3 regions of the Pseudoalteromonas sp. SWN29 genome follow, and region 1 is predicted to be linked to each of the others. Evidence: predicted binding sites of a transcription regulator. Region 1 holds the regulator's gene; each other region holds the start of a gene.
What was found. The regulator sigma-54, encoded in region 1, starts transcription at its own class of promoters, with help from an activator protein. The targets are predictions, from matches to a motif close to GTTGGCACGNNNNTNGNNT.
Positions count from the first base shown of each region.

Region 2: a site for sigma-54 is predicted at 5,698-5,716, ahead of I6F53_RS03710 (LiaF domain-containing protein). Genes of this name have one in related genera too.
Region 3: a site for sigma-54 is predicted at 4,340-4,358, ahead of I6F53_RS08960 (TorF family putative porin). Genes of this name have one in related genera too.

Region 1 is NZ_JADYXE010000013.1:11,363-21,439, forward strand. Features, by position in the region: gene I6F53_RS06785 (protein disulfide oxidoreductase) at 1-38, opposite strand, end outside; gene mgtE (magnesium transporter) at 95-1,453, opposite strand; gene I6F53_RS06795 (HPr family phosphocarrier protein) at 1,584-1,856, opposite strand; gene rapZ (RNase adapter RapZ) at 1,899-2,744, opposite strand; gene ptsN (PTS IIA-like nitrogen regulatory protein PtsN) at 2,763-3,215, opposite strand; gene hpf (ribosome hibernation promoting factor) at 3,220-3,507, opposite strand; gene I6F53_RS06815 (RNA polymerase factor sigma-54) at 3,534-5,033, opposite strand; gene lptB (LPS export ABC transporter ATP-binding protein) at 5,103-5,828, opposite strand; gene lptA (lipopolysaccharide transport periplasmic protein LptA) at 5,825-6,370, opposite strand; gene lptC (LPS export ABC transporter periplasmic protein LptC) at 6,360-6,914, opposite strand; gene kdsC (3-deoxy-manno-octulosonate-8-phosphatase KdsC) at 6,911-7,462, opposite strand; gene I6F53_RS06840 (KpsF/GutQ family sugar-phosphate isomerase) at 7,463-8,434, opposite strand; gene I6F53_RS06845 (calcium/sodium antiporter) at 8,438-9,406, opposite strand; gene I6F53_RS06850 (ATP-binding cassette domain-containing protein) at 9,662-10,077, shown strand, end outside.
Region 2 is NZ_JADYXE010000006.1:85,132-95,208, forward strand. Features, by position in the region: gene secD (protein translocase subunit SecD) at 1-1,335, shown strand, start outside; gene secF (protein translocase subunit SecF) at 1,345-2,292, shown strand; gene I6F53_RS03695 (substrate-binding periplasmic protein) at 2,617-3,426, shown strand; gene suhB (inositol-1-monophosphatase) at 3,473-4,276, opposite strand; gene I6F53_RS03705 (VOC family protein) at 4,532-4,948, shown strand; gene I6F53_RS03710 (LiaF domain-containing protein) at 4,987-5,649, opposite strand; gene I6F53_RS03715 (BON domain-containing protein) at 5,978-6,541, shown strand; gene I6F53_RS03720 (YqaE/Pmp3 family membrane protein) at 6,614-6,772, shown strand; tRNA gene I6F53_RS03725 (tRNA-Ile) at 7,836-7,912, shown strand; gene I6F53_RS03730 (YagK/YfjJ domain-containing protein) at 8,346-8,942, opposite strand; gene I6F53_RS03735 (helix-turn-helix domain-containing protein) at 9,256-9,543, opposite strand; gene I6F53_RS03740 (hypothetical protein) at 9,546-9,746, opposite strand; gene I6F53_RS03745 (hypothetical protein) at 9,826-10,077, opposite strand, start outside.
Region 3 is NZ_JADYXE010000018.1:61,078-71,154, forward strand. Features, by position in the region: gene I6F53_RS08945 (ABC transporter permease/M1 family aminopeptidase) at 1-2,653, shown strand, start outside; gene I6F53_RS08950 (Bor family protein) at 2,857-3,168, shown strand; gene I6F53_RS08955 (Bor/Iss family lipoprotein) at 3,165-3,500, shown strand; gene I6F53_RS08960 (TorF family putative porin) at 3,555-4,241, opposite strand; gene I6F53_RS08965 (hypothetical protein) at 4,517-5,680, opposite strand; gene I6F53_RS08970 (helix-turn-helix transcriptional regulator) at 5,836-6,036, opposite strand; gene I6F53_RS08975 (hypothetical protein) at 6,045-6,464, opposite strand; gene I6F53_RS08980 (AsmA family protein) at 6,693-8,663, shown strand; gene rplN (50S ribosomal protein L14) at 8,937-9,305, shown strand; gene rplX (50S ribosomal protein L24) at 9,316-9,630, shown strand; gene rplE (50S ribosomal protein L5) at 9,647-10,077, shown strand, end outside.

The DNA.
Region 1 (10,077 bases):
TTAGGTGTGTCTTTTTTATTTTTGGTATCCGTTTTCATAGTTGCAGCTTTACCCTAAGTGTTTTTTACTTTAGTTATTTGCAAAAGTTTCTAATTTACACCAGCAACCAGGTAGCAGTACCTAAAAAGGCGAATATACCTACAATGTCTGTCACTGTAGTCAGTACTACACTACCTGCAAGCGCAGGATCTATATTCATTCTTTTAAGAATTATTGGAATACTTGCACCAGCAACTCCCGCTACAACTAAATTCATAAACATAGCGAAGGCGAGTACACCACCAAGCATAAAGTCCCATTGCCATAGGGCAATAACACCTGCAATTAACAGCGACCATAAAACGCCGTTTAGTGCGCCAATGGCAAGCTCTTTCATCATCAAGAAACGTTGGTTTGTTTGATTTATATGACCTACTGCAATACCACGGATAACAAGCGTTAACGATTGGCTACCAGCAACACCACCCATAGAAGGGACAATACCGTTAAGTACAGCCAAAATAGGGAGCACATCTAAAGTACCTTCAAAAAAGCTAGCTACAAAAGCAGCTGCAAGTGCAGTCAGCAAGTTAACACCTAACCAAACTGAGCGTTTTTTAGAGCTTTTTAGTACGGGAGCAAAAGTATCTTCTTCATCATCAAGACCGGCTAAGCCTAATAAACTATGCTCAGCATCTTCTCGAATTACGTCAACGATGTCATCGATAGTGACACGACCAAGGAGCTGATCGTTATCATCAACGACGGGGGCCGATATCCAATTATGACGCTCAAATAATTGAGCTACTTCACTTTCATCCATTGAGATTGGGATAGACTCACAATCTTCATCCATTAAATCGCGAACAATCTTTTCTGGTGGATTAGTTAATAATGTACTGAGTGATAAAGCGCCTATAAAGCAGTTATGCTTATCAACAACATATAAGTCATCGGTACCTTCTGGTAACTCGCCACGTAGCCTAATATATCGAAGTACAACATCAAGCGTAACGTCAGGGCGAATGGTCACCGTATCGGTGTTCATGAGCGCGCCAGCAGAACGCTCTTGATACGAAAGTGCTTGTGTTGCACGTTCACGGTCTTGAATGTCCATCGCGCTAACAACGTCTTTGTAAACGGTGTCAGGCAGGCTACGTAATACTTCACCTAAGTCATCATGGCCCATATCTTCGGTTGCGGCTGCAATGTGCTTAGGTTCCATTTGGGCAATAATGCCTAAACGTACATCTTCTGAGAGTTCTTCAAGAACATCGCCTTGCACATCAGGATCAACCAACTGCCAAAGGAGTCGGCGAATTTTATGTGGTGATGATTCTAATAATAATGCGGTATCACAAGGAGCTGTTTTTGCGAGCATGCGCCTAACTTGAACAAATTGACCACTATTGAGTGACTTAGTCACCTGTTTTAGTTGCTGTAGTGGGTAATCTTGTTCAAAAGCTTCAGGCATTGGCGTCCTTTATAAATTTTTATATTACTTTATGGGGAGAGGTGAGTTAACTGGCGTCACTAACCGTATTTATTTTATATATCTGTTTTAGTTGGGGCATTAGTAATGCGAGCATTATTTTTATAACTGTTTATTCTTGTTCATTAAAACGTTGTGCTATTAATTCTCCAACAGCATGTAAAGCTTGCTCAGAATCGGGGCCTTTACATACAACTTTTACTTCTTTGCCTTGGCTACTTTCAAGTAACATTAATGCAAGTACGCTATCGCCTGCAGCTTCTTTGTCATCTTGAAATAATGTAATTGTCGCATCAAACTGCACTGCTAATTGGGCAAGCACGGTGGCTGCTCTGGCGTGCAATCCTAATTTGTTTTTTATTAAAAAAGTGTCTTCACAATGCATAACTTACTCTACCTAAGCTGAACAGGTGATTATTCAGCTATATTATTTTTCTTGTTCGCGATGGCGAATTTTAACATTGGGATGTGTCATTGCAAAACTTTCACCGATAGTTTGCGCTAAATATACAGAGCGATGTTGTCCGCCTGTACACCCAATAGCAATGGTTAAATAACTGCGGTTATTTCGCTCTAAGTGCGGTAACCATGTTTGTACAAATGTCTGAATTTGCCATGTGAATTTTTGCACTATGCTGTGATTGGCCAAATAATCTTTAACGGGTTGATCTAACCCATTTAAAGGTTTTAATTCAGGTTCCCAATGTGGATTTGGTAAAAAGCGTGCATCAAATACGTAATCTGCTTCTTTTGGTATACCGTATTTAAAACCAAACGATTCAAATGTGACAATCAGTTGCTTATCTTTTTTACCTAAAATCTTTTCACGAATAGATTCAGCAAGTTGATGAACACTCAAATCAGTTGTATCTATCATAAAGTCGGCGCGGGTGATTAATACATCAAGTAATTCTTTTTCTTTTTTGATGGCTAAATCAAGAGGCAACGAGTCAATTGATAGTGGGTGTAATCTACGAGTTTCAGAAAAACGTTTGATCAATGTTTGGTCGTCGCTATCTAAATAAAATAACGTAGGTTTTGCAAAGCCAGGCAAGTATTCAAGAATATCGTTAAATTCATCTTGTTGTTTAGGGATGTTACGCACATCAATGCTAACAGCAATTTTATCATAGCTATCAGACACACTGCGAACTAATGAAGGAAGCAAGTTAACTGGAATATTATCTACGCAATAATAACCTAAATCTTCTACAACGCGTAAAGCAACCGACTTTCCAGAACCAGAACGGCCGCTTATGATAATTAACTCCATTTAACACCCTTTATAAAACTATGATTGATTGACAATAACTTGGTAAAGCTCAGCATCTGATTTTGCACTGCGTAACTGTTTACAAAAATCTTTGTTGTTTAGTTTATCAGCAATGGTTGCTAGAGTCTTTAAGTGCTGCTGGTTATCGCCATCTGGTACGATGAGTGCGACGAAAATATCAACAGGGCGATTATCGATTGCATCAAAATTTATTGGAGTTTCGCTAACGAGTACTAAAGCCAAAGGCTCTTCTGCACCGCTCATTCTTCCATGAGGAATGGCAATGCCACGCCCTATACCTGTACTACCCAATTTTTCTCTGCTCATTAAAGCATTAAGAATATCTTGTTGCGGTAAATACGGAAGTTTGTCGTGAGCAAGTTCGCTAATGAACTCTAAAATTCTTTTTTTGCTATTAAAAAGGACCGCAGCTTTGCTGCAGTCCTGGCATATAAGTGAGCTTAATTTCATCATATTAGTGTCGAGCAAGCTTCTCTTTGTGTTTAATTACTTGTCGATCGAGCTTGTCGATCAACGAGTCAATGGCGGCATACATATCTTGATGTTCTGTAGAGGCAAATAGCTCAGCACCGCTTACGTGTATGGTGGCTTCTGCTTTTTGATTTAATTTTTCTACATCGAGAATGACATGAACATTATTAATATGATCAGAGTGTCTTTCTAGCTTCGCAAATTTGGTATTAATATAGTCTCTTAGTGAATCGGTTAATTCTACCTGACGACCAGTTAAGTTTAGTTGCATAAGCATTACCCTCTTTTTTTTGCGTCTTAAATCAAACTTTTACGTTGATTTGACGGTGGAATAGCCAGAGATTCGCGGTATTTTGCGATTGTACGTCTCGCTACTTTAATTCCTTGCTCAGCCAATATATCCGCTATTTTGCTATCACTCAATGGTTTTGCTGAGTTTTCTGCTGCGATTAATTTTCGGATAAGCGCACGGATTGCTGTAGATGAACATTCACCACCGTTTTCGGTGCTTACATGGCTTGAGAAAAAATATTTAAGCTCAAATATACCACGGGGTGTGTGCATATACTTTTGGGTTGTTACGCGCGAAATTGTTGATTCGTGCATTTCTACCATTTCAGCAACATCATTTAAAACCATTGGTTTCATGGCTTCAGGACCGTGTTCAAAAAAGCCTTGTTGTTGCTTAACAATACAATTTGTTACTTTTAATAGTGTGTCGTTTCTACTTTCTAAGCTTTTAATAAACCATTTAGCTTCTTGTAAATGCGAGCGAATAAACTGGCTGTCACCACTGGATTTTACAGTGCGAGACATTGCCGCGTATTGGCTATTAACACGAATTTTAGGCATGCTGTCTGGGTTTAACTCAACAACCCAGCGGCCTTTAATTTTTTTAACTGACACATCAGGAATAACATACTCAGATTCTTCTCTTACAATAGTATCTGCAGGTTTAGGGCTAAGAGTATGTATTAATGTCATTACTTCCTTAAGCTCTTCTTCTTTGAGCTTAGTTTTCTTCATTAATGTACGATAGTCACGAGCAGCTAATAAATCAATATGCTCGGTTAAAATCATTTTTGTTTCATTAATGTAAGGTGTTTCTTTATCAAACTGGTTAAGCTGAATACACAAACACTCTTGTAAACTACGTGCAGCAATACCAACAGGATCAAACAGTTGGATGCGTTTTAATACAGCTTCAATTTCATCAAGTTCGACTTCGTTATCATCTTCGTTTTCTTGATTAAAGCTTTCTAAAATCTCTTCGCAGCTTAGTGTTAAAATACCTGAATCATCGACGGCTTCTACAATCGCAATAGCAATAGCTTCGTCTGTAGGGCTAAATGGCGTTAGTTGTAACTGCCACATTAAATACTCATGGAGCGTTTCAGTAGAGGCGCCTTGGTATATTGATTCGTCTTCAGGCATCGGACCCGATGATGCTGCTGGGGCGGCACTCATGTACTCATCCCAGCTAACATCCATAGCCATGTCGTCACTTAGCGTGTCTTTTGCAAGTGCTTCACCACTATCTTGTTCATATTCGCTTGGAACATCGTCGGCCGATGCGCTAACAGTTATGTCATCTGTATCTGCTTTTTGCTCGTTTTTACCTGCAGCGTCTTCGGAATAGTCTGGTTCTTCAACCTCTAATAGCGGGTTGCTGTCGAGAGCTTCTTGTATTTCTTGCTGGAGATCCAATGTACTGAGTTGCAACAAACGAATAGCTTGTTGCAGCTGTGGAGTCATTGTAAGTTGCTGGCCCATGCGCAGCTGTAGTGATTGCCTCATGTATCTCTAACAATCCTTTTATGTTGTTATAATTAATACTAGCAGATGCTTAAAGACATGGCGTAAATGTTACAGCCTAAATTGCTCGCCTAAGTAAACATCGCGTACTGTTTTATCATTTAATACGTGTTCTGGAGTACCTGATGCAATCAGCTCCCCATGAGAAACAATGTAGGCTTTTTCACAAACATCAAGGGTTTCTCTTACGTTATGATCGGTAATCAATACACCAATCCCACGATTTTTGAGATGTTCTATTATTTTCTTTATATCTAATACCGAAATTGGGTCAACACCTGCAAATGGTTCATCCAATAATATAAATTTAGGATCGGCTGCCAGCGCACGTGCTATTTCCACGCGGCGACGTTCGCCACCCGATAATGCCATACCTTGGCTATCACGAATGTGTTGTATGCTAAATTCATCTAATAATTTATCGAGCGTGTCTTCTCGGGCTTGTTTATTTAGCTCTTTGCGTGTTTCTAAAATAGCCATTAAGTTTTGATAAACAGTCAGCTTTCTGAATATTGAAGACTCTTGTGGTAAGTAGCCAATGCCTAATCTAGCACGACTATGCATAGGTAAAAGAGTAATATCGTTATCATCGATAGAAATTTTACCTTTGTCGCTAGGTACAAGTCCTACTATCATATAAAAAGTGGTAGTTTTACCTGCGCCGTTAGGGCCAAGTAAGCCAACAATACTGCCAGCTTTGACTTCAAGGCCGACGTTTTTTACAACTTCACGGCCTTTATAGCTCTTTGCTAATAGCTCTGCTTTTAATGTGCTCATGGTTGACCTTTGTCGCTTTTTTTACTTTTTTTAGTCTCGATTGGTACTAAAATTGTGTGAACGCGGTCAGTTGAGTTTTCATCTTTTTCGGCACTGATTAGCTGCTGCTCTATATCGTAGGTAATGCTTTTAGCATTTATTTTTTGTCCCGCTTGCGATACTTGTGCATTACCAACAAGCGTTAAAAAACGCTTAGATACATCATAACGTACTTCGTCAGCACTGGCGCTCATAGTCGTGCCATCTGATTGCTTTTCTTCAAAGTGCGCAGGGCTACCTGTAGCAATTAATAATTGTTTATTATCGCCAAGTTCATCGCGTTTATGTACTTCTAAGCGGTCTGCTGTAATTCGGCGATTACCATGAATAATCTCAACGTTTTTCTCAAAAATACCCACGTTAGCTTTTAATTGGCCTTCTTGCTTATCGGCGCTTATTGAAATTTGATTTGCAGCCGGTAGCGAGTTTTGCTCTGCAGCATTACTATTAAACGCCAGTATAAGTGCAGGAATAATAAGTGATTTTAATATTTTATTGGTCATAATATATGGTTCGCGTATGGTTAATTAGTTTTATCACTTCGGTTTTTAAGTCGGCTTCTAGGCCTTTACCAGTGATTTTTAAATTGGGTCCAGTAATGATAACGGGTTGCTCCGAGCGCATTGTTAATAGCTTTATATCTACCTGAATATTATCAGCATTGATTTTGTCTATCATGGCGTTATCGGTTAAGTTTTTGGCAACCACATTACCTTCTAAAATTAATTGTTTGTCTTCGTATAATGTTGCTTCGTCTGCATTTATTTGCCACGTTTGCTTTTCGTTATATAAAGTAAAAATGGGTTTTTCAAAAAATGTAAAACCTAATTGTTGGTATAGCTCCATTTTAGCAGCAGTTACTTTGTGGCTAATTTTACCTTGCTCGTCATAGGCTGTTTGTTTGAGTTCAATGGCTATGTAATCAGGCTTGGCAATAACTTCAGGCTCAGCCTGAGGTGCAACATTAGTTTGTGTAAAATAAGGGTACCAAAGCCAAACCATACAGCTAATGAATAAAACGCTTAATATTATGCGCGCTGCATTCATGAACTAGTGCCTTGTGTAGTCAATGCTTTACCATTTTCAAGCATGAGCAAGTCGGTGAGCTCTCTTACTGCACCAAAGCCGCCAGGCATTTGCGTTACATAGTGTGATAAACGTTTAATAAGTGGGTGGGCATCATTTACTGCAACAGCAAAGCCGACTAATTCCATAACGGGCATGTCAGGACCATCATCACCGATATAAGCAATTTGTTCATCGCTAAGGTTGAGTTTGTCTTTTAATTCTTGATAGGCAATGAGCTTATTTTCTTGGCCTTGATAAATATGCTGTACGGTTAAGCTGCTCATACGTTGTTGCACTATTTGTGAATGACGACCAGTAATTACAGCAACTTCAAAGCCACTGTTTATAAGCGCTTTAATGCCAAAACCATCTTTTGTATTAAACGCTTTTAGCTCTTCACCTTGATTGCCAAGATAAATACGGCCATCAGAAAATACACCATCAATATCGCATATAAGTAGCTTTACTTTTTTAGCGCGTGCTTTTGCATCATCGCTCAGCGGTTGATAGAGTTCTTCAAATTGCATTTATAACACTCCTGCTTTTAATAGGTCTTGCATGTTCAATGCGCCAATAGGCTGATTTAGCTCATTGACAACGATTAAGCCATTTATACGTTTGTGTTCCATAATATTAAGCGCTTCAGCGGCTAAAATATCTTGCGTAGCCGTAGTACATGACTTGGTCATAACAACATCTATTTGAGTTGTATGAATATCTATTCTTTGTTCTAAAATGCGGCGTAAGTCGCCATCAGTAAATAGTCCCACGAGCTGCTGATTTTCATCAACAATGGCTGTCATGCCTAAACCTTTAGCAGACATTTCAATAAGGGCGTCTTTAACTGTTTGTGAAACGTTAATAATAGGTGTATTTACGCCGCTGTGCATAACATCTTTTAAAGTGAGTAATAAGCGCTTGCCTAAACTACCACCTGGGTGAGATAACGCGAAGTCATCAGCAGTAAAGCCGCGAGCTTCTAATAATGCAACTGCCATGGCATCGCCCATCGCAAGCGTTGCAGTGGTACTTGATGTAGGAGCTAGACCCAATGAACAGGCTTCTTTTTCTACTTTAATACACACATGTACATTAGCAAGGGTCGCCATGGTTGATTGCGTATTGCCAGTCATCGATATCATTTTGGCACCAAGTCGTTTTAAAACCGGAATGATATTTAAAACTTCGCTGGTCTCCCCTGAATTAGAAATAAGCATAACCACGTCATTTTTAGTGATCATCCCTAAATCACCATGACTTGCTTCACCAGGGTGAACAAAAAATGCTGGACTGCCAGTGCTTGCAAGGGTTGCCGCTATTTTATTGCCAATATGACCTGATTTACCCATACCAATGACAATAATACGGCCTTCGCAGTCGTACATTAATTGGCACGCGTTATGAAAATTTTCATCTACATATTGTGCAATATCACTAAGTGCTTGGCGCTCAACATCTAAAACGCGAAGGCCTTGTTCAATAAAATTTAGCGTTGCCATCATTTACCCTACTTGACTAAAAATATACCCTTGGTAACCCAAAAACGCTATTAGCAATAAGCCGCCTTCTACTCTATTGATACGTTGGGTGCCTCTAAAGTTCAATGACATAATAATTAGGGCAAGTGTTGCGCCAATCATAATTAATACGTCTCGGCTTACTAATGATGGGTCAATGGCAGAAGGGTTAATAATACCGGCAAGTGGTAATACCGCTAGAATATTAAATATGTTTGAGCCAACAATATTACCTAGTGCTAAATCATCTTCATTTTTAAGTACACCTGCAATAGAAGCGGCAAGTTCTGGCAAGCTAGTACCAATGGCAATAATCGTTAAACCAATTACTAGGTCGCTTAAGCCGAAGTATTTAGCAATATCGACAGCCGAACCTATTAAAAAATGAGAGCTAACAGGTAGGAGTATCATGCCGACTACCAACCAAAATACGGCTTTTTTTGTAGGTACATTGCTAGGTACGTCGTCACAGGCTTCTGAGACAAATGGGTCATCTTGGTTTTTTGCACGCATAGATACAATAATTAGCCCACCGATGAATACAATAAAGCCAACTAAAAGCGCAACACCTTCATTAAATGAAAAGTAGTTATCTGAGAACACATACCAAGTAGCTAAAGATACGAGCATCACTAATGGCATTTCACGTTTTAATGTACTTGATGAAACTGAAAGAGGGCGAAATAAAGCTGTGATACCTAACACAAGTAAAATGTTTGTAATATTAGAACCAACAGCATTACCAACTGCTGTGTCGGTTTTATTAGCCAAAGCGGCAGAGGCTGAAACCATCATTTCGGGTGCTGAAGAGCCCATAGCTACCACGGTTAAACCAACAATAAGTGTAGGTACACCAAAGTTTTTAGCAAGAGCCGCAGCGCCATAAACAAACCTGTCTGCACTCCAAACAAGAGCTGCAAAACCAAGAATTAAAATAACAAACGAGGTAACCATTGTGTTAAGCCAGTTATACAAAATACGGATGGCGCGAATAGTAACAAAAGCCAAGATGAAAGTATAAATAAAAGAGTAAGGTCAACTACGTAACAATGCTGCTTTTAAACAGCTAATTTAAAAATTTAAGCCGGGGTTAAGCTGTTTTGAGCGAGTCTTATAATCCTTTTCATGGGTGTATTACAAAATCTTACGAATTGTTTTTTCCATCTTTGACAAAAAAGCTTTAAAATAGGTGCACTAGTGAACATTTTTATGGAGAGCGACTTGTCGCAATCAATAGTAGAAGTCAAGGATGTTAGCTTTTCGAGAGGCAATAGAACCATATATAAAAATATGAGTTTTAGCGTTCCTAAAGGTAAAATTACTGCGATCATGGGGCCAAGCGGAATTGGCAAAACCACTATGTTGCGTTTAATTGGTGGTCAGCTTAAACCAGATTCAGGTGATATTTTATTTGAAGGTGGCAGCATTCCTAAAATGTCTCGCAAAGAGCTATACGAAGCACGTACTAAAATGAGCATGCTTTTTCAAAGTGGTGCGTTGTTTACTGATATGTCGGTATTTGACAATATTGCGTTTCCTATAAGAGAGCACACAAAGCTAAGTGAAGACCTTATTCGATTAGTTGTATTAATGAAATTACAAGCGGTTGGACTGCGTGGCGCTAA
Region 2 (10,077 bases), on a different contig from region 1:
CGTATGCGTGTAGAAATGCGTACCGAAGCAGACAAAAATGCAGCAGAGAGCTTCTTAGAAACTCGCTACCCGCTGAATGTCTATATTGATGACAGCAGTAATGATAAAGCATTTTTTGCGACAATGAGTGAGCAAAAACTCAAAGAAATTCGTGACTACGCTATCAAGCAAAATGAAACGATTATTCGTAACCGTATCAACCAAATCGGTGTTGCAGAACCTAACGTACAACGCCAAGGCGCTGAGCGTATTATTGTTCAACTACCAGGTATTCAAGACACAGCTCGTGCTAAAGAGATTTTAGGCGCTACAGCAACGCTTGAATTTCGTGAAGTAGACGAAAATGCTGATGCAAGTGCTGCTGCTCAAGGTCGTATCCCAGCGGGTACTGAAATGATCATGAGCCGCGACGGTTACCCTGTTGTACTTAAAAAACGCATCATCCTAGAAGGCAGCCATATTACTGGTGCGCAATCTGGTGCAGATGAATACCAACGCCCGCAAGTAAGTATTACGCTTGATAGCAAAGGTGGGGCAAAAATGAATGCCTTTACCAAACGTGCTATTGGCAAACGTATGGCAACGGTATTTATTGAGTACAAGCCATCAGGTAAAAAAGATGCAGACGGTAAAGCGCTTCCACCTATTAAGGTAGAAGAAGTAATTAACGTAGCAACGATTCAAGCACGTCTTGATCGCTCGTTCCGTATTACAGGCATCGACAACCCAGCTGAAGCACATAATTTAAGTTTGCTTCTTCGTGCAGGTGCGCTAGTAGCGCCAATTCAAATTGTTGAAGAACGCACAGTAGGTCCAAGCTTAGGCCAAGAAAACATTGAAGCGGGTATGACTGCGGTTGCACTTGGTTTTGCGTTTGTACTTGTGTTTATGCTTGTGTACTACAAAGGCTTTGGTATGGTTGCAAACCTTGCGCTTGCGGCTAACTTAGTACTAATTGTAGGTGTTATGTCTTTAATTCCGGGCGCTACACTTACGCTACCTGGTATTGCTGGTATTGTATTAACGGTAGGTATGGCGGTTGATGCTAACGTACTTATTTTTGAACGTATTCGTGAAGAGCTGGCCGATGGCCGTAGCCCTCAACAAGCCATTCACTTTGGTTACGATAGCGCATTTAGCACCATATTTGATGCCAACATCACCACGCTAATTGCTGCCATTATACTGTTTGCAGTAGGTACCGGCCCAATAGCTGGCTTTGCAGTAACACTTGCGATTGGTATTTTAACTTCAATGTTTACAGCCATTGTTGGTACCCGTGCGGTAATCAACTTGTTCGTTGGTGGTAAACGTATTGATAAACTTTCGATTTAAGGAGCTGACATGCAAATTTTAAGTTTGGGTAGTAGAACCCTTCGTTTCATGTCTCTTCGTAAAGTGGCTATGGGTTTTTCGACGTTATTAATTTTAGCGTCGTTTGCATCAGTTTTTGTCAAAGGTCTAAATTTTGGTTTAGATTTTACCGGCGGTACTGCGGTAGAAGTTGGTTTTTCACAGCCAGCAGACCTTAAAAAAGTACGTGCAGCGCTAGCTGATAATGGTTTTGCTGATGCATCGGTACAATTATTTGGTTCTAGCCAAGAGATTTTAGTTCGTTTAGCACCACGCGGTAGTGATGTTAAAGCTGAAGTGATTGGTAACCAAGTAATTGATGCGCTTAAAAAAGCAGACGACAGCGTAGTAATGCGCCGTATTGAGTTTGTAGGCCCAAGTGTAGGTGAAGACTTAAAAGAGCAGGGTGGCCTTGCCATGTTAACTGCACTTATTTGTATCTTAATCTACGTTGCGTTTCGTTTTGAATGGCGTTTTGCTGTGGGCGCGGTAGGTGCATTAATACACGACGTTATTATTACTGTGGGCTTGTTTTCGGTATTAGGTTTGGAGTTTGATTTAACAATATTAGCGGCAATTCTTGCGGTAATAGGTTACTCGCTCAACGATACGATTGTTGTATCTGACCGTATTCGTGAAAATTTCCGTAAGGTACGCATTGACGACACTATCGAAATAATCGATATTTCACTTACGCAAACACTTAACCGTACACTTGTAACTTCAATCACGACTATTTTAGTATTGATTGCTTTGTTTGCATGGGGCGGACAAACCATTCATGGCTTTGCAACTGCATTGCTATTTGGTGTGTTTATTGGTACTTATTCTTCTATTTATGTTGCCAGCTCTGTTGCCATAGCAATGGGCGTAAGCAAAGAAGATTTAATACCAGAAGTAATAGAAAAAGAAGGTGCTGACCAAGACGCTATGCCGTAATTGGGTTTGTACTTAATAAAAACCGTTCTTATGAGCGGTTTTTTTATATCTGCAATTTATTAATTATTCAGGCGTCTAAGTTTTCATTAGCGAGTATAACAGTGCAAGCTTACGAAAACAGTGCTAACTTTGTAGTATGAATTGGTAGGGCCTTTTTGCAATAATGTACAAATCGCTGCAGGTTAAGGCACAGGCCACTGAAGCTAAAATAAACCAAGCGTTATCGCTAAAGTTATCTATTTATTTATATGCTCAAAGGGGGCTCTTGAAGCGCTTATCCTTTCAGCCAATAAATAGGTAATTTAAATAAAGTAGGTAATTATTATGTTGCCAATAAAACTTTCTATTAGTGTGTTAAGTCTGTTTATAAGTTTTGCACTTATGGCGGAAGAGCAAATAATTAATGTAGCTCAAAAGCAAGATACCCAAAATGCCCGAGAAGAGTATCTCAATGAGTTACTGGTACGTGCACTGGAAAGCGTAAACTACCCCGGTGTTATCCGAATGATCCCCATATCAGATCTGCAAAAGCGTAAGTTAATAAACCTAGATGATAGCGAATTGGATATGTATTGGAGTATGAGCAGCCCAGAGCGAGAGGCGCTTGCCTTAGCTATTAAAATACCGCTATTTAAAGGTTACATAGGAAAGCGGGCTTTACTCACTAATAAACAAAATGTAGCACGTTTTAAAAACGTAAAAACTCTTGAGCAGCTAGGAGAGTTTTCAGCAGTACAAGGCCATAACTGGCCAGATACAAGAATCATGTCGTATAACGGATTACATGTAAGGCCGCTTACTAACTACCAAGCCATGTTCACTTTAACGAGCCGAGGGCGAATAGATTACTTTCCTCGCTCGTTTATTGAGGTTAACTCTGAGCTTATTGAAAACAAACAAAGTAATTTAGTAATCGTGCCTAATTTATACATAAGTTATCCAACCGGTATTTATTACTTTGTGACAAAGAGTAAACCTGAATTGGCGAAGGCAGTTGAAGAGGGCTTGATAAAAATGCAAGAAAACGGTGAGTTTGACGCATTATTTAATGAATACTTCGCAAAGGGTTTAAATACCCTACCTTATACAAAAGGCAAAACGGTTGAAATTAAGCTCGATAACCCTTATTTTTAGGCACAAAAAAAGGAGCCTAGGCTCCTTTTTTTCATCATGCTATTTATTAGCGAAGTAACGACTCAGGTAATACTGGACGAATTTCGCGAACAATTGCTTGAGTCAGTTTTGGTGAGCCACAGATGATATTGCCGCTGTGGTTATAGTTATTACCACCAGCGAAATCTACAACCATACCGCCCGCTTCTTTAACCATAAGTTCGCCTGCAGCAGAGTTCCAAGGTTTTAAGCCGATTTCAAAAAATCCATCAACACGGCCAGCGGCAACGTATGCCATATCTAAAGCAGAACAACCTGCACGGCGAATGTCTGCAGTGTGTACAAACAGTGCTTTAAACGCTTCTGTGTATGCATCCATGTGGTTTTTGTTTTTGAAAGGAAAACCTGTAGCAAGTACAGTGCCTGCAAGAACTGTAGTTTTGCTAACACGTAGACGTTTGCTGTTTAACTGAGTGCCTTGACCGCGAGAAGCAGTGAAAAGCTCACCACGAATTGGATCATAAATAACAGCTTGGTCTAAACGACCTTTAACTTTAAGTGCGATAGAAACCGCGTAATGAGGGATGCCTTTGATGAAGTTAGTTGTTCCATCGATAGGATCTACAATCCATTGGTAATCATCATCCTTGCCTTTATGCTCACCTAGTTCTTCACCAACAATAGAGTGAGTAGGGTAAGACTGTAAAATAGTGTCACGAATTACGGCTTCGGCTTCTTTATCAATGTTAGTTACTAAGTCGTTAGCGCCTTTTTGTTGCACTTCAACTTTTGATAAATCTTCACTTGCGCGAAGTAAAATTTTGCCTGCGTTGCGCGCAGCGCGAACCGCAATGTTTAACATTGGATGCATGGTATTACCTTTGGGTTGTAAAAGAACGTTTATATATTTCAGCCGGCATATTTTAGCGACTTTTGACATAAAGTAAACAATAAACCCTAAATACTTATGTTTGTTTTTTATACAAGATTAAAAAGTGTATATATTTTTTCAAGATAATAATTAAGTCACAGGCCCTAATTAAATCGAATTAATTTTAAATAACACTTTACCTAAAGCTAGCTTGAGGTTTTATCGTGCTGTTTACTTAATTGATAGGACAACATTATGTATTTAGAGCATGTAAACTTAGTCGCGAGTGATATAGATAGTATGCTTAAATTTTATCGCGCTGTATTTCCGCATTGGTCAATCAGAAGTGAGGGTAGAGGTGATTGGCACGGAAAACCAAGACGCTGGGTACACTTTGGAGATGACACGCATTACATTGCGATAAGCGACCATGGTGAAGGTGAAAACAGAAACTTATCGGGCCATCAAGTTGGTTTTGCACACTTTGCTTATGTGACTAATAACTTAAATGAGGTAGTGATACGCTTAAATAAAGCGGGTTTTCGGATAAGTAAGCAAGGTAGTGAGAATCCTTTCAGAAAAAATGTTTACTTTATTGATCCCGCTGGGTTTGAGGTGGAATTTGTAGAGTATTTAAGTGATATACCAAGCGAGCGAAATAACGATTTATAACAGGTTAAGCACCGCAAAGAGCGGTGCTTAAGCAAGCTTTATGAACGATTATTTCCAGCGCCTAATTGTGTTTTTAGCTCATTAGCAAAACTCATAAACTTTTCTTTAATAGTCCGTTTTATTTTTATTTCGACAGAGCCCATTACCGCTTTACCTTCAATATGAATAGTAGGACCTTGGCGCTTGTTAAGTGATACCGATTTATTTTCAAGGCTGCTTAATATACAAAACATTTTAGAGACTACGTTTACATGTTCTGGTACATATATTTCATCGCTACCAAAAATACAGTTAACGTGAATAGTTACATTTTGATGCGCAAAAATGGCATCAGTAAAATCTAGCACCACCGATCCCATAAAATTACTGAGATAAATGTTTTTTGGTACTACCCACTGCCCGCTGCGCTCGTTAGAGCCTAAAATACTGCGTAGTGTAAAGTCATCATCACTGTTTTGTTGTGCACTATAGTGTGGAGAAAATTGCGACTGTTTTTCTGCTTTATATTGCTGGTCTGTATTAAGTGTTAAATCCTCTACTAAGGCTAAAAGAGCTTCGTTGTTAGATGCATCCATCGCGTCATCTAAACGTCTCTCAAATGCATCAACTGAAATAACCCCATGACTGTAATTATAAATTAATTGATCAATCACCTGTTCGCGTACTTGCTCTATCGGACGGTCTTCAACTTTTACAGACATGAGATATTCCTTATTATATTTACTATTGATACTTATCTTAATGTTTAATTGCAAACCGCGTACCAAATATAATTACTTTAATTATCAATTGGTTATTTTTTAATGGTGTTTTTTTCTTTGTTATATTAACGATAGATTAACCAAAAGAGCAATTATCTAGCTATTTTCACTATTTGAGAAAGTTTTACCGAGTAGCCTGTAAATAGTTACACAGCTATAGTTAAAGCTTTATCATGAAAACAACCCAAGCAATTGAATTTTAAGGATAAATAAACTTGGCCTAAAGCTCGCATAAGTTAAAGTGTCTTTAATCAAAAGGAGAAAGATTATGAAAACATTTAACAAATCTATTATCGCAGCTTTAGTTCTTGGTACTACGGCTATGGGTGCCCAAGCGAACAGCTGGGAAAACGAAAGTAAAGATGCTTGGATTGATGGTAAGGCAGAAACAGTTCTTCTTATGAACACTAATCTAAACAACTTTGACATTAACACTGATGTAAAAAATGGCAAGGTAGTACTTACAGGTAAAGTTAATAGCGAGCTTGATAAAGAGCTTGCAGAAGAGCTAATACTTAGCCTAGATGGCGTATCTGATGTTGAAAACAGCCTTACTGTTGTTAATCAAATGGGTGCAAAGGATACAGACAAAGATATGATGGATGATGATAATGACCTAACGGACGCTAAAATCACTACTGTAATCACAACTCGCTTTCTATTTAATTCAGAAGTTGGTGGTACAGGCATCGATGTTGATACAGACAACGGTATAGTAACTTTGAATGGTTCTGTAAAGTCTGATGCTGAAAAACAGTTAGCAGTTAAAATTGCCAAAAATGCTGAAGATGTTCGTGACGTAGTTGATAAGTTAACTATTGTTGCTGAATAATACAGTATAGCTAAGGCCCAGTAAAACTGGGCTTTACCCCTTTTTAATGCTTAATTTAAATGGAGTTTGGTTATGGATATTATCCGTATAATATTTTCGGTTTTATTACCGCCAGTAGGTGTATTTTTGCAAGTTGGCTTAGGTATGCATTTTTGGTTAAATATTTTATTAACACTGCTAGGTTATTTCCCAGGGTTAATACATGCAATTTACATTATTGCGAAAAAATAATGATACATTATATATTGTGTAAGCCGATAACTGAGGTTTAGCTAAGCGAATATTCTCAGTGCTAATCGGCTCACAATATTAATTTTAACTTACTTCTAGTATTATTCCGCACTACATCTATTCTGTACTAAAAAATCCCAATTACCGTCTACCACACTAAAGAACTAATTTTGGAGAGCTCCTGTTTAGCAGGTGTTTAATGCTCGTTTCTTTGTGCATCTGCAATTAATTACCTTATTATCTAGTAATAGCATTATCATGATTTGTATTGATATTATTAAATAGCGCTTTATATATACAGAGGTAGTAAATTGAACATTCGGTTTATATTGTAAGGTGTTGTGTCATTCATTTTTTATTTTAGTTGGGCCTACTGGGCAAACAGTTCGGCAGATATTGTAAAATCGATCACGCTCCAAGTTGCATTAGTGCAAGGCTTGTATAGTGGATTTGTAACGCTGTTTTTTACTTTTATTTTAGAAAAGGTCGTCAACAAGTATAAGTCGAGTTATGTAACGCTTGCGTTTGTAACTCCTATTATTTGTATGTTTCTCTCTAAAACACCACAAAACGTAGCAATACGACAAAGCTTTAATAATGCAATTAACTCCAGCGCCTCGTATTTAAACAACAAAAAAATAGCAGGCGTACTTTTTGCGCCTGTAATTCCGATTACTGTTCAATCGAGCTTAGTAATTCTGGTGAATGTAATTAATCAGACACCTAATTTGGCACTTACAGTAGCCCCAAGCATATTTTTTACAGCCTTGTATGCCTACACATATATGTTAGCTTTACTTAAAAAGTAGAGCGGTAAATATAAAAGACTGATGTGGGTGGAAGGTTTTTATAATTTAATGCAGTGAATGTCATGGGAAATATCTTACATTTTACGTTTATACCCACCTAAAAGATTACTATTTAAGCAGTTAGCTTACTGATTGTTAAAATAAAGGTGTTTGGTAGTGACAAGCACCTAAAAAGTTTTTATACTGCAACCCGCTTTAGTCGCTCTGTGACTGAACGCTTCAAAAATTAACTGTTTTGCAGTTATATAAAAGTTGGCCCCTTAGCTCAGTTGGTTAGAGCACACGACTCATAATCGTTAGGTCCCCAGTTCGAGTCTGGGAGGGGCCACCACTTTTCAAAGCTTTCCAAGTGAATACCTACTAACAAAATAAAATAATTTAATTCACGGAACGATAGCGGATCGGATTTGAGATAATACCTCCGACCGATAATTTTACATAAATCACTTTAGCCTTACACATACCCCTCCGAATATTAATCAAAGAAAATAGCCAAACTGTTTATGTTTACCGTAATTTAGGAATAAGCAATCACGCTACATTTTTAAATGTTAGGTTTTGATAGGTTTTGACAGATTCTAAAAGTTGAGTTTTGCTAAGCTCCTCAGGTTTTATGAGGTTCTAGTACTAGGAAAACTTAGCTTTTTATGGAGTCAGAAAACCCTATAAATGTTAACAGCCCTTAACAGTAGCAAAGTCAATTTTTGACAATAAACAGACTTATTAAACTACGAGTGAATAACCATCAACTACAAGTACAGTATTTAGCTTTTAGGTTTATTGAGCCTACTTGTGCTGTAGTCCTTAGTTTGAGTGCTTTTATAGCCCTTGCCTCGGCCTTTTGCCAAGTAAGATAACCAATGTAAGGCATTAAGCCTTTCCTCTGGCGAATCTACATAGATATAGCTTCTTCTATTTTTGGAATAAAACCCGCCCATATCTTCCCACACCTGCTTGGCAATTTTACAAATGTAGTGTGATGTTTTCACCAAGTCACCATCAAGCCATAATGCGACATGATAATGCTGTGCCTTGGCGTTTTCTAACTCCCTTACCCAACAATAGCCGATTTCAGTAATGCCATAATGCGCGGTAATACGTGTCATCAATCGCTTTCTAAATAGCGTCATTCGTTTATTGTCATCGGTCGGTTCGGATTGGTGCAATTCAACCATGACAAATACTTGCCGTTTCCATTTATCCAAGCCTATATCAAATTGTTCAAATGATTTTTTAAGCATGTAAGGGTAGCAACCCGAACCACCAGCATTAACAGGTATTAACTCACCTCGATGGGAAACAGTATTGGATTTTGAAATGTGTTTTCGACCTGTTGTATTTTTACGATTATGTTTTTGCATAAACTAACAGGTACTTTTAAAGGGATAATATAAACGACCGTCTGAAATTGCACTACCTAATAACAATGCACATATTGCCACTGCTGGGCTTAAAGCAATAACCCACGGACAAAACCGCCAAGACAAAACCGCCAAGTGTGAGTAAAGACAAAACCGCCAAACTTTTATAAAGCAAAAAATAAAATTCAGACAGTAAAAAAAATGAATATTAAGCATGAATAAGTTACTCTTAATTAGCTGGTGGCTAGGTCGCCAAACTTCCCCACCAGCTGTGGTTATTAGTCTTAGTTCGTATAGTGTTTAGCTATGCGTTCTAGGACTTCCCAAGTAACTTAGTAAGCGTTTCTATTTGTTCTTTCGTCATTTTTTCATAATCAAACCAGTAACGTCTTATGCCTTTATGTTCAAAATCGTTCGAGTCTATTATTATTTGATTAATCCAATGAAAATTAATGCCCCGACGCTTAAGAGCATTGATACGTGGGGCTAAATGACAGATACCGATAGCATCAGCTTCATAGCGGTTAATAGAACCATGATTATTTATATACTTTGCAACTTGAACTTGTTGGTTTGTAGCTGATAGGGCGCGTTTAGCCATGATTAAACTCCCTTACCAGTTAATAAAGCTTGCACAGCTTCGGCAGGCCATAATAAACGGCCTGATGGGAGTTTGATTGGTTTAATGCCGTAAAAGCTGCCTGTTTTACATAGGCGCGTTCTAATGCTGTTGGGTTTCGTGTGTACAGCATAGCCAAGCTGTTCTGTGGTTATTCTTTGGTTTGTTACTATATTTGTAGCCATATCTTTCTGCTTGTGTTGTTTAATATGGGTCTAATATAGAGGGGATGGATAGTTGTTGATGGTCAATTAAATTTGGGTTTTATTGACCATTAGCTTCATAGAACTTCAAACACTCGCTTCTTTTAATTTTTAGCTCTTGGCAGGCAAGCGTAATTCCGTACTCTTTTCCTTTCTTATTTACTATTGCCGCATTAATTATTTCCTTTACTTTATCAATGCGTCCTCTTCTGAAATATACGTCTTTGATTAAACGTAATACATTGGGTGAACTTTTGTCATTTGCTGCTCGTTCAAGAAGTTCTGCGGCCTCCTTGTAGCGTGTTTTTGCTGT
Region 3 (10,077 bases), on a different contig from region 1:
CAGTATATTCGAACTTAAACAAGTTATATTTAGTGCTCCTTTTATGATTTTAGCGGGTGTAAGCATTGTAACGCTTATGATCCCTCTGTTTGCGCCTATTGGTGCTTATGGCACTACTAACTGGCCTTTAACTCAGAATATGGTCAATATTATTAGCGGTATTTCCGGTTTGTTTTTGTTTGTTATTATCGCTTTTTATAGTGCTGAGCTTGTGTGGCGAGAGCGACAAAGTGGCATGGGCGATATTGTTGACAGCTTTCCTGTACATAACAGTGTTTTTTGGGTGTCAAAAATACTGGCTTTAATCGCTGCTGTTTCTGGGTTGTTCCTCGTGGGAATGATACTCACAATTACAGTTCAGTTATTTAAAGGTCAATTTAATTTAGAGCTAGGACAGTATTTATTTAGGATTGTTTACTTATCGATTTTACCGTTGATTATGCTGACAGTACTCGCCTTCTTTTTACAGATTATTAGCCCGAATAAATATGTAGGAATGGGTTTGTTTATTTTGTATTACATAGCGCAAAAAGTAATGGGTTCTTATGGGTTTGAGCATCATATGTATCATTTTTCGCAAAGCAGTAGCGTACCGTATTCTGATATAAATGGTTATGGGCATTTCTTACAAGCTGCGCATTGGTACACATTATATTGGGGCGCGTTAAGTCTTGTTTTAGCGATTGTTGGGTTTGCGTTATGGCACCGTGGTCCTTCACAAACGCTGCGTACACGCCTGTCTATGCTTCGTTATAATATGTCGTTAAAAGGGCAAGCGATTGCGGTTATTAGTGCATTAGTGTTTGTTGGTGCAGGCTACAATATTTATAACAACACAAGAGTTTTGAATGAGTTTACTACGAGCGATGAGTTTCAAGACAAGCAAATAAGTTATGAACAGCAGTTTGCACAATACAAAGACTTAGCAGTACCTATGGTGACCGATGTTGACTTAACTGTTGATATTTATCCAAAAAAGCGTGCTTTAAGTGCTGTGGCAAAAATTAAATTTACTAATACCTCTAACGAGCCAATTACGCGAGTGTTAATAAGCTCACCTCAACACGCTAAAAGTTGGGATGTAGCCATGGCAGGCGGTAAGATAGTTGAAAAATTACCAGCGCTTTATTCAGCATGGTTTGAGTTTGAGCAGCCGCTTATGCCAAACGAAATAAGAGAAGGGCAACTGTCGGTTACTCGTGATCATACAGCCTTTACTGATAAAGACTCTGATACACAATTAGTTGCCAATGGCACTTTTATTAATAACTTGGAACTCCTTCCTAGCTTTGGTTATAGCCGTGGTTTACAGGTAGCTGATAAATTTGAACGCCGTAAGCATGATTTACCAGAACTTGAACGTGCCCATAAGCTAGAAGACAGTCAGTACTATACACAAAGTGATTTTGGTGCAGCTAATGGGTTTATTAACTTTAAGGCAACGGTAACAACCGACGAGTCGCAATTTGCTATTACCCCAGGGTATTTACAAAGTGAAAGTGTAAAAGACGGGCGCCGCACTTTTGTTTATGAAATGGATGCGCCTATTTTAAACTTTTATGCGGTGCTTTCGGCTGAACTTGAAAGTAAAAAGGTTGAGCATAATGGGGTAAATATTGAGGTGTATTACCACAAAAATCATGCATGGAATGTTGACCGTATGATTGAGTCGGTACAAGACTCGATAGATTACTTTACACAAGCATTTGGGCCGTATCAGCATAAGCAGCTACGTATAATTGAATTTCCTAAGTATCGCTCGTTTGCACAAAGCTTTGCCAATACAGTCCCTTACTCAGAAAGCATGGGGTTTATTACAGACTTAAGAGATGAGAGTAAAGTTGACTACCCTTACTATGTTACCGCACATGAAGTAGCGCACCAATGGTGGGGGCATCAAGTGTCGGGAGCGAATGTTGAGGGGAGCGCAGTTATGTCAGAAACGCTTTCACAGTACAGTGCGCTTATGGTGCTCGAAAAACGCTTTGGCGCAGAGAAGCTACGTAAGTTTTTAAAATATGAACTTGATAGGTACTTAATAGGGCGTACAGGGGAAGCCTTTGAAGAAATGCCACTATATAAAACGCAGTCTCAACAATATCTTCATTACAATAAAGGATCTGTGGTAATGATGGCGATTTATGATCGTTTAGGTGAAAAACGTTTAAATGATGCACTAAAAGCATTTTTAAATGAGTTTCAGTACCAATCAACACCATACCCAACAACACTTGATTTACTTAGCTATTTAAAACAAGACGCAACACAAGCCGAACAAAGCTTTATTGACGATCAGTTTAAATACATAACACTGTATGAGCTTGAGATGAAAGAGGTGTCAGTTACAGATAGCGTTGATAGCGAAGGTTTTTATACTGTAACACTTAGCGTAGAAGCCGTTAAACAGCGTGCGGATGGCCAAGGTGAAGAAACTGAACAGCCGCTCGATGAGCTAATTGATATTGCATTGTTTAGCGATGACCCTGAAAACCTACTAGCTGAAGATTTTGTTATTTACTCTCAAAAGCACCAAATAGTATCAGGTATTAATACGATTGAGCTTAAAGTAAAAGAAAAGCCATTATTTGCGGGGGTCGATCCTTACATTAAGCTGGTCGATAAAGACAGTAAAAACAACTTAGCTAAGTTTTAACTGCTATTTAAATAACAATTCTTTTAGTTAACTAATCTGAATACAGGTTAACTACTTTAAAGGCCGCATTTATGCGGCCTTTATGTGTAATAAACTGTATAAAACTTCATAGCGTTTCTACATATTCCCCACAGCTTTTTACGCTAATATTTTATGTTCTCTTATAAAGTTACCTTACTGGTATTTAGTTTATAAGGAAGAGTATGAAACCATTAATTATAGGGGCGATAGCATTAAGCCTGAGTGCTTGTTCTGCGGTAACCATTCAGCCACAGGCTGCAGAAAAAATAACGAGCCAAGCTAATTACGAAGATAGCCGCCCATTTTATTTATGGGGATTGGTGGGTGAGCAGCGGGTAGACGTAAAACAAATATGTTCAAATACACCCGTTACTCAAATGCAGTCACAGCAAACCTTTAGTGATGGAGCGCTGAGTTTAATTACGCTTGGAATATACTCGCCTCATACCATTAAAGTGTGGTGCCAAGAGCAAGTAATAGGGGAGACATTATGAGTATCAAGCTATTTGTAGCCAGTTGCACATTTATTATATTAACGGGATGTACAAATATTTACTTTGATAACGGAGCACAAAGCAAAGTAAGCAATAAACCGCTAAAAAGCTCACAGTGGCATCATAATTTTGCACTTGCGTTGTACGAGGGGTCAGAGCCGTTAGATTTAACAACGCATTGCCCACAAGGGGAGTGGCAAAGTGTTCATACGTATAAATCGTTTACTAATGGTTTAGCTGAGGTGGTTGTGAATCAAATCGGCCCAGCTTGGTACCCTAAAACAGTAGAAGTACAATGTAATAAGGTACCATTTAAGGCAAAACAGCTATAAAACGAGAAAAGGGCCAAAAGGCCCTTCGTGTTGCAGCAAGTAACACATTCTTTCTTATAAATTAAAGTCTACAGAATAAGCAACGTAAGCTTTAATATCTGAATCATCCATATCTGTATCAGACAAACCAAAAGTAAAACCGTCTTTCGAAATTGATACACCGTAATCTAAGATATTATCATCGCCAATAAAATCACCAGAGTAATGGCCTAAGTGAAGTGCCATTTCAGTGCCGTTACTGCCAACAGCAAAACCGTAGTCAGCTGTCAGGTAAAGTGAATCACCAAAGTCTGTACCATCACCACTTGCAGCTGATGTTGCTAATACAGAAGCACCAAAGGTAAAGCCTTCAACACTGATGCTACCGTAAATTTCAGAGAAATCTGCGTCTGCTTCAGAAGCTGCGTCTGGGTAAGCGTAATAAATATAACCAACATCGTAGCTAACACTTTCGTTAATATCGCCACCAAAGCCTGCATATAAGTCAAGCTCATAGGTCATTTCATCTGCCCACGATGCATTTGAAGCCCAAGTACCTGCATAAAAGCCCGATTCATTGGCATAATCAATACCGCCTGAAATAGCTGCATCGCCCCCAGTTTGCTCTTGACCACGCCATAAGTAGTTTGATGTTGCCGCTGCATTAGCAGTTACTTCAGCATGTACGGCTGTTGACGTTAAAGATGTTGCGCCCATTAATGCTATAGCACTTATAGCGATGGTTTTTTTTAGTTTTAGCATGTCCATTTCCCGTTATATGATTTTTGCTCGCCAAGGTTTTTATTATGTAATCGGAACCTTTAGGCTGACGGCTTTTTATTGTTTAACTAACGGGATAATTGCACTGTATGTGCCAGCTTCATTATTTTTACTAAAAATTATTTTTATATATTAAAAAACATGAGCTTGCATTTTATGAATAGGGAAGGGGTATAACATGAAGGAAGATGTTGCGCACGTTGGTGGTGCATAAATTAACCTAGCCGCACCATAAAAGTACGGCTAAATTAGAAGGTTTAACCGAATATAGTACGCATAAGGCTAATTGTTTCGTTTACACTGCGACCTTTTTGAACTTCACTCACAATTGAATCGCGTTTACTGCGAATATGTTCAGGAATATCGTCAGCAGCAAGGGCACGGTCTACTAAAATTTCTGCAGACTCTTTACCTCTACGCTGAGTTTTACCTGTTGTAGTTGTAGTACGTTTAGGCTTGCTTAGCAGTTTAATGTAGTTAGAGTTATCTGGTGTTTTAGCATCAGCATAGTGAAAGAAACATGGGATTAGCGCTTTAATAGCAACTAATTGTTCTTCTAACTCATTACTCGGTTTAGCCATTTTGTACCATGACATAGCTTGAATACCTTTTACGATATCTTGCCAGTAACGCTCAAAATCACTATTTTTAAGTTTAGAAACACCAAGGGCACCACATAAAGCATCTAATCGATTATTTGTAATCGGAGTAAATAAATCAGGACGACGCATTGCAAGCAAACGAGTTGCAGGCGCAAGTGTTGGTTTTTCGTTGTTGTCGGTGAATATTTTTGAATAAGCAGCAACAAATTGTTGATACTCATATTGAGTAATATCACCTTCAAGTGGAATATTCACTAGTGCATCGTCAAAAGCACCTGGTAAATCACCAAGCATTTGATGGAAGCTCTTTGCACTCTTTGTAGATGCAAACCATTCAACGTCAAAGTTGTATGTGCTTGGATCAAGTGATGCCATGTGCTTACCACTAAACGCAAGTAAGTCTTCAGGGATCATATCTTTAAGAGACTGTTCACGAATGCTTTTAATGTAGTCTACTAAACGAAGTTGTTCATCAAGTGCAATAACGTCTTTGTGTTGTTCTACAAATACACTTACAACAGGCCAAGGAGCAATACGTAAAGTTTTAACCTGTAAAAAGCTGATAGCTGAAATAAGCTGGTCGTGTAGCTTTTTAAGTACAGGCAATTGCTGTGGCTCTAGTAAATCGTAGTTCATACGATCTCTGCTAGCATTTAGCAATTCATAACACCAAGGTAAAAAATCATCAGGGTGGTTTTCTACTTTCACGGCCATAAGGTTAAGGCTTAACTCTGAAGATTGCTTCAGAATGTTCTGATAGATTTGGTTTTCTTGTTCGCCTAGCGTCATTTTTGACGGTGAAATTAGCAGTTTTTTCATGCCTTGTAGAATCTCCGGTTTAGATATATATTTTTTTGCTGGTCTATTTTAGCGCAATTACGTTGATAACAACAGCGCTGTCCTCCATACGTTGTAATTGAAGTGACTAAATCAGTATTTTTGCTAATAAAATGAGGCTAACGCTTTAATATGTATCAATCATTTTCATCTAGTACAAAGACGCTTTCAACTGAGGTATTAAAATGCTTTGCTATTTTTAGAGCAATTATTACCGACGGTGTAAATCGTGCCGTTTCTACGGTACTTATTGTTTTGCGCGATACATTAATAGCATCAGCAAGTTCTTGCTGGGAAAGCCCAGCCTCTTTTCGATACTTTGCAATATGATTTTTCACTTTTAATCCTAATCTTTGTTTTGCCAAAGAATTGATACGCCGTATATTAAATTCATTACAGCAAGGTAAAATGAAGCCATCATGCTGTGAGATACTTCTAAAGCAAGACCATCTGATAATAAGTACACACCACCCATACTAAAAAGTAAGCCAAGCACAACATGTTTATAGGCGATGGTGTCGATGGTGTTTAAATACTCATCTTTATAGGTAAGGTGGTATTTCATTTTCCATGTAAACCCGCCTCTGATCACAAACATAAAGAATGAGCCTAAAAAAGCAGTAGTTCCTAAAAGCAATAATGGGGCTGATGTGTGATTAAGCATTGGGTAAACACTGATGATTAATAAAGTGATACCCATGAATAATGAAAACCATGCATTTTGGCCCATAAATTTTTCTTCACTTTTAATATCGTAATTAGACATAACTCATTTCCTTTTAAATTTATAAAATGTAACCTCTAGGTATTAATGCAACCTTAAGGTTTCATGAAGTCAATATTTTTTGTAACCTAAAGGTATCAAAATGTTTCAGGGGTGATTCAGGATAAGAATGTAATATCTAATAAAGTGCTTTTTTATCATAACTACAATGATTTTAAGGCTAACACTCGCTATGATAAGAACATTATTTGCACGTTTGAAAGGACGATCATGAAAACCTTACTTAAAATTGTAGGTGTAATACTTTTACTATGTATAGCACTCATTGTTGCCGCACCGTTTTTAATCCCTACTGATACTATTTTTAATAAAGTGTCGCAGCAGGTAGAACAAACAACTGGGCGTACTCTTACTATTAAAGGTGATAAAACACTTAGCGTATTCCCTGCATTAAAGTTAGAACTTAACGACGTGCATTTTGCAAACATGGAATCAGGTTCGCGCGCCGATATGGCGAGTATGAAACAGCTTGCTGTACACATACCTTGGTTTTCATTATTTGGTGGTGAGTTTAAATTAGATAAGTTTGTTATAAACGAACCAAATATTCTATTAGAAACCGACAAAAATGGAAAAGCTAATTGGCAGTTGTTTGATGCAGTTGCAGAGCAACCTAAAGAGCAAAGCCAATCAGGTGAAGCGATAAAGCTTCCAGATAACTTTGATATTGAATTAGGTGAGGTTGCTATTTATGGCGGTACATTTACCTACCTAGATGGCCAAACAGGTGCTAAACAACAAATTAGTGATTTAGAGCTCGCTATTTTACTTCCTTCACTTCGTAAAACATTAGAAGTAAAAGGTGGTATTACTTATATGCAAGAACGCTTTGAGCTTGATGTAAAACTAGATACTCCGGCCAAAGCAATTGAAGGTGCTACTTTTAATGTTAAACAAAGCTTAGATTCTCGTTTAGTTGATTTAACTTTCGAAGGAAGCATTGCTCAGCAAGGCCAAGATATTAAAGGCCAGTTAGCATTAAATGGTGAGTCAGTTAAAAACATTGCGAAATGGCAAGGTGTAGAGTTAGGTGCAAAAGAAAATGCATTTAACGCATTTAGTGTAAACGGTAAAATGCACCTAGCAGGTGAGAAATTTAATTTAGAAGATTTAGTTGCGACGTTAGACGCATTGGAAATAAAAGGTAAGAGCGAGCTTAACCTAGGTAAGCGTTTAGCTGTAAATGCTGATATTGATTTAGGTATGCTTGATTTAAACCCGTACCTACCTGAAGCAGTAGCAAAACAAGAAGAGCCAGTAGAGCAAAATGATAAACCTGCAGAGCCAATAGTATGGGATGACACTAAAATTGATCTAAGTGCGTTAAATTCACTAGATGCGAATGTAGTTATTCGTTCAAGTGGATTAAAAGCTAACGATATTAAGTTGGGCGCAAATCAATTTACTGTTGCTTTAAAAAATTGCATTGCAAAACTAAGCCTAGATAGCTTTTCTGCTTATGAAGGGTCAGGTAAAGGCGTTATCAATGTAAACGCACAACAAGTACCTTATAAAATATCAACTAACTTTGACTTAGCTGGTATAGATGCACAGCCTTTATTAACGGATGCGGCAGGTTTTGACAAGCTAATGGGTAAGGGGTCTTTAAATTGGAACCTAAACACAACTGGCCAAAGTCAAAAGTCGTTTATTGGTGCGCTTAACGGAAAGCTTGGATTTGAGTTTGCTGATGGAGCTGTAAAAGGTGCGAATATAGCTGAGATGGTACGTAAAGGTAAGGAGCTTATTTCAGGAAACTTTGGTGCAGCATCTGAAGGGTTAGATACAGGGTTTGAAGAATCTGAGCAAACGGATTTCTCTGCACTAACGGGAAGCTTCAACTTTACTAATGGTATTGGTAAAAATACTGATTTATCACTTATCAGCCCACTTATTAGAATATCTGGTGAAGGGGACGTCGATTTACCGCAAACAATGGTTAACTATCGTTTGGTTACGGGCATAGTTGGATCAATCGAAGGACAGGGAACTACTGATGACAGTAGTGGTTTTAAAATACCATTACGTATAAAAGGGCCTTTCCATGATGTTGGTATAAAGCTTGATGTAGGCAATGCGCTCAAAGATGAAGCTAAGCAGAAAGTCGATGAGGCTAAAGAAAAAGCCAAAGACAAAGCAAAAGATAAGATTAAAGATAAATTAAAAGGTTTATTTGGTTAATCAACTACAGCTGACGTAAACAAGGCACTTATATAGTGCCTTGTTTGTTTTGTAACCACCTGTAAAATAGCTACATAGCCGTAATTACTCGACTTTAATAACCATACACTCCAAATTAATTAAAAAATAACCTATCGCTACCTCCTCAATGCTGGTACAATTGCCCGCCCTTAAGAGACAACTCGTTTGTTTTTTGATTGGGATTTAATCGAAATGTCTGATTTTTAAACAAATTTTAGACACGTTGTAATTACTACACCGGAGGTCATTAACATGATCCAAATGCAAACTCAGCTGGAAGTTGCTGATAACAGCGGCGCTCGCAAAGTGCAGTGTATAAAAGTCCTTGGTGGTTCACACCGTCGCTACGCAGCGATTGGCGACATCATTAAAGTTTCTGTAAAAGAAGCTATTCCTCGCGGTAAAGTGAAGAAAGGTGATGTTAAAAACGCGGTAGTTGTGCGTACCAGAAAAGGTGTTCGCCGTCCAGATGGTTCTCTGATCCGTTTTGACAGCAACGCGGCTGTTATCTTAAATGATAACTTGCAGCCAATTGGTACACGTATTTTCGGCCCTGTGACTCGCGAACTTCGTAATGATAAGTTCATGAAAATCGTTTCACTAGCCCCAGAAGTACTGTAAGGAGCCAATCATGGCAGCAAAAATACGTCGTGATGACGAAGTAATCGTACTAGCAGGTAAAGACAAAGGTAAGCGCGGAAAAGTGCTTTCAGTTGTTACTGAATCTGGTCGAATCTTTGTCGAAGGCATAAACTTGATCAAGAAACACCAAAAGCCGGTTCCACAATTGAACCAAGCTGGCGGCATTGTTGAGAAAGAAGCATCTATGGATGCATCAAACGTTGCGATCTTCAACTCGGAAACGAGTAAAGCTGATCGTGTAGGTTTCAAGATTGAAGATGGTAAGAAATTACGTATCTTTAAATCTACTGGTAAAACTATCTAATAGTTGGAGTAGAATGATGGCGAAACTGCATGAAGTATATAAAGACAAAGTAGTTGCTGAACTTCAAGAGAAGTTTGGTTTCAGCTCTGTCATGCAAGTCCCTCAGATCGAAAAGATCACATTGAATATGGGCGTGGGCGAAGCCCTAGCTGACAAGAAGATTTTAGATAACGCAGTAGCGGATCTAGCAGCAATCTCTGGTCAGAAACCTCTAATCACTAAAGCACGCAAATCTGTTGCTGGCTTCAAAGTGCGTGAAGGTTACCCGATTGGTTGTAAAGTAACCCTACGCGGCGAGCGTATGTGGGACTTTTTTGAGCGTTTGGTATCAATCGCTATCCCACGTATTCGTGACTTCCGTGGCGTAAGTGCTAAGTCTTTTGATGGACGTGGCAACTACAGCATGGGCGTACGTGAACAAATCATCTTCCCAGAAATCGATTACGA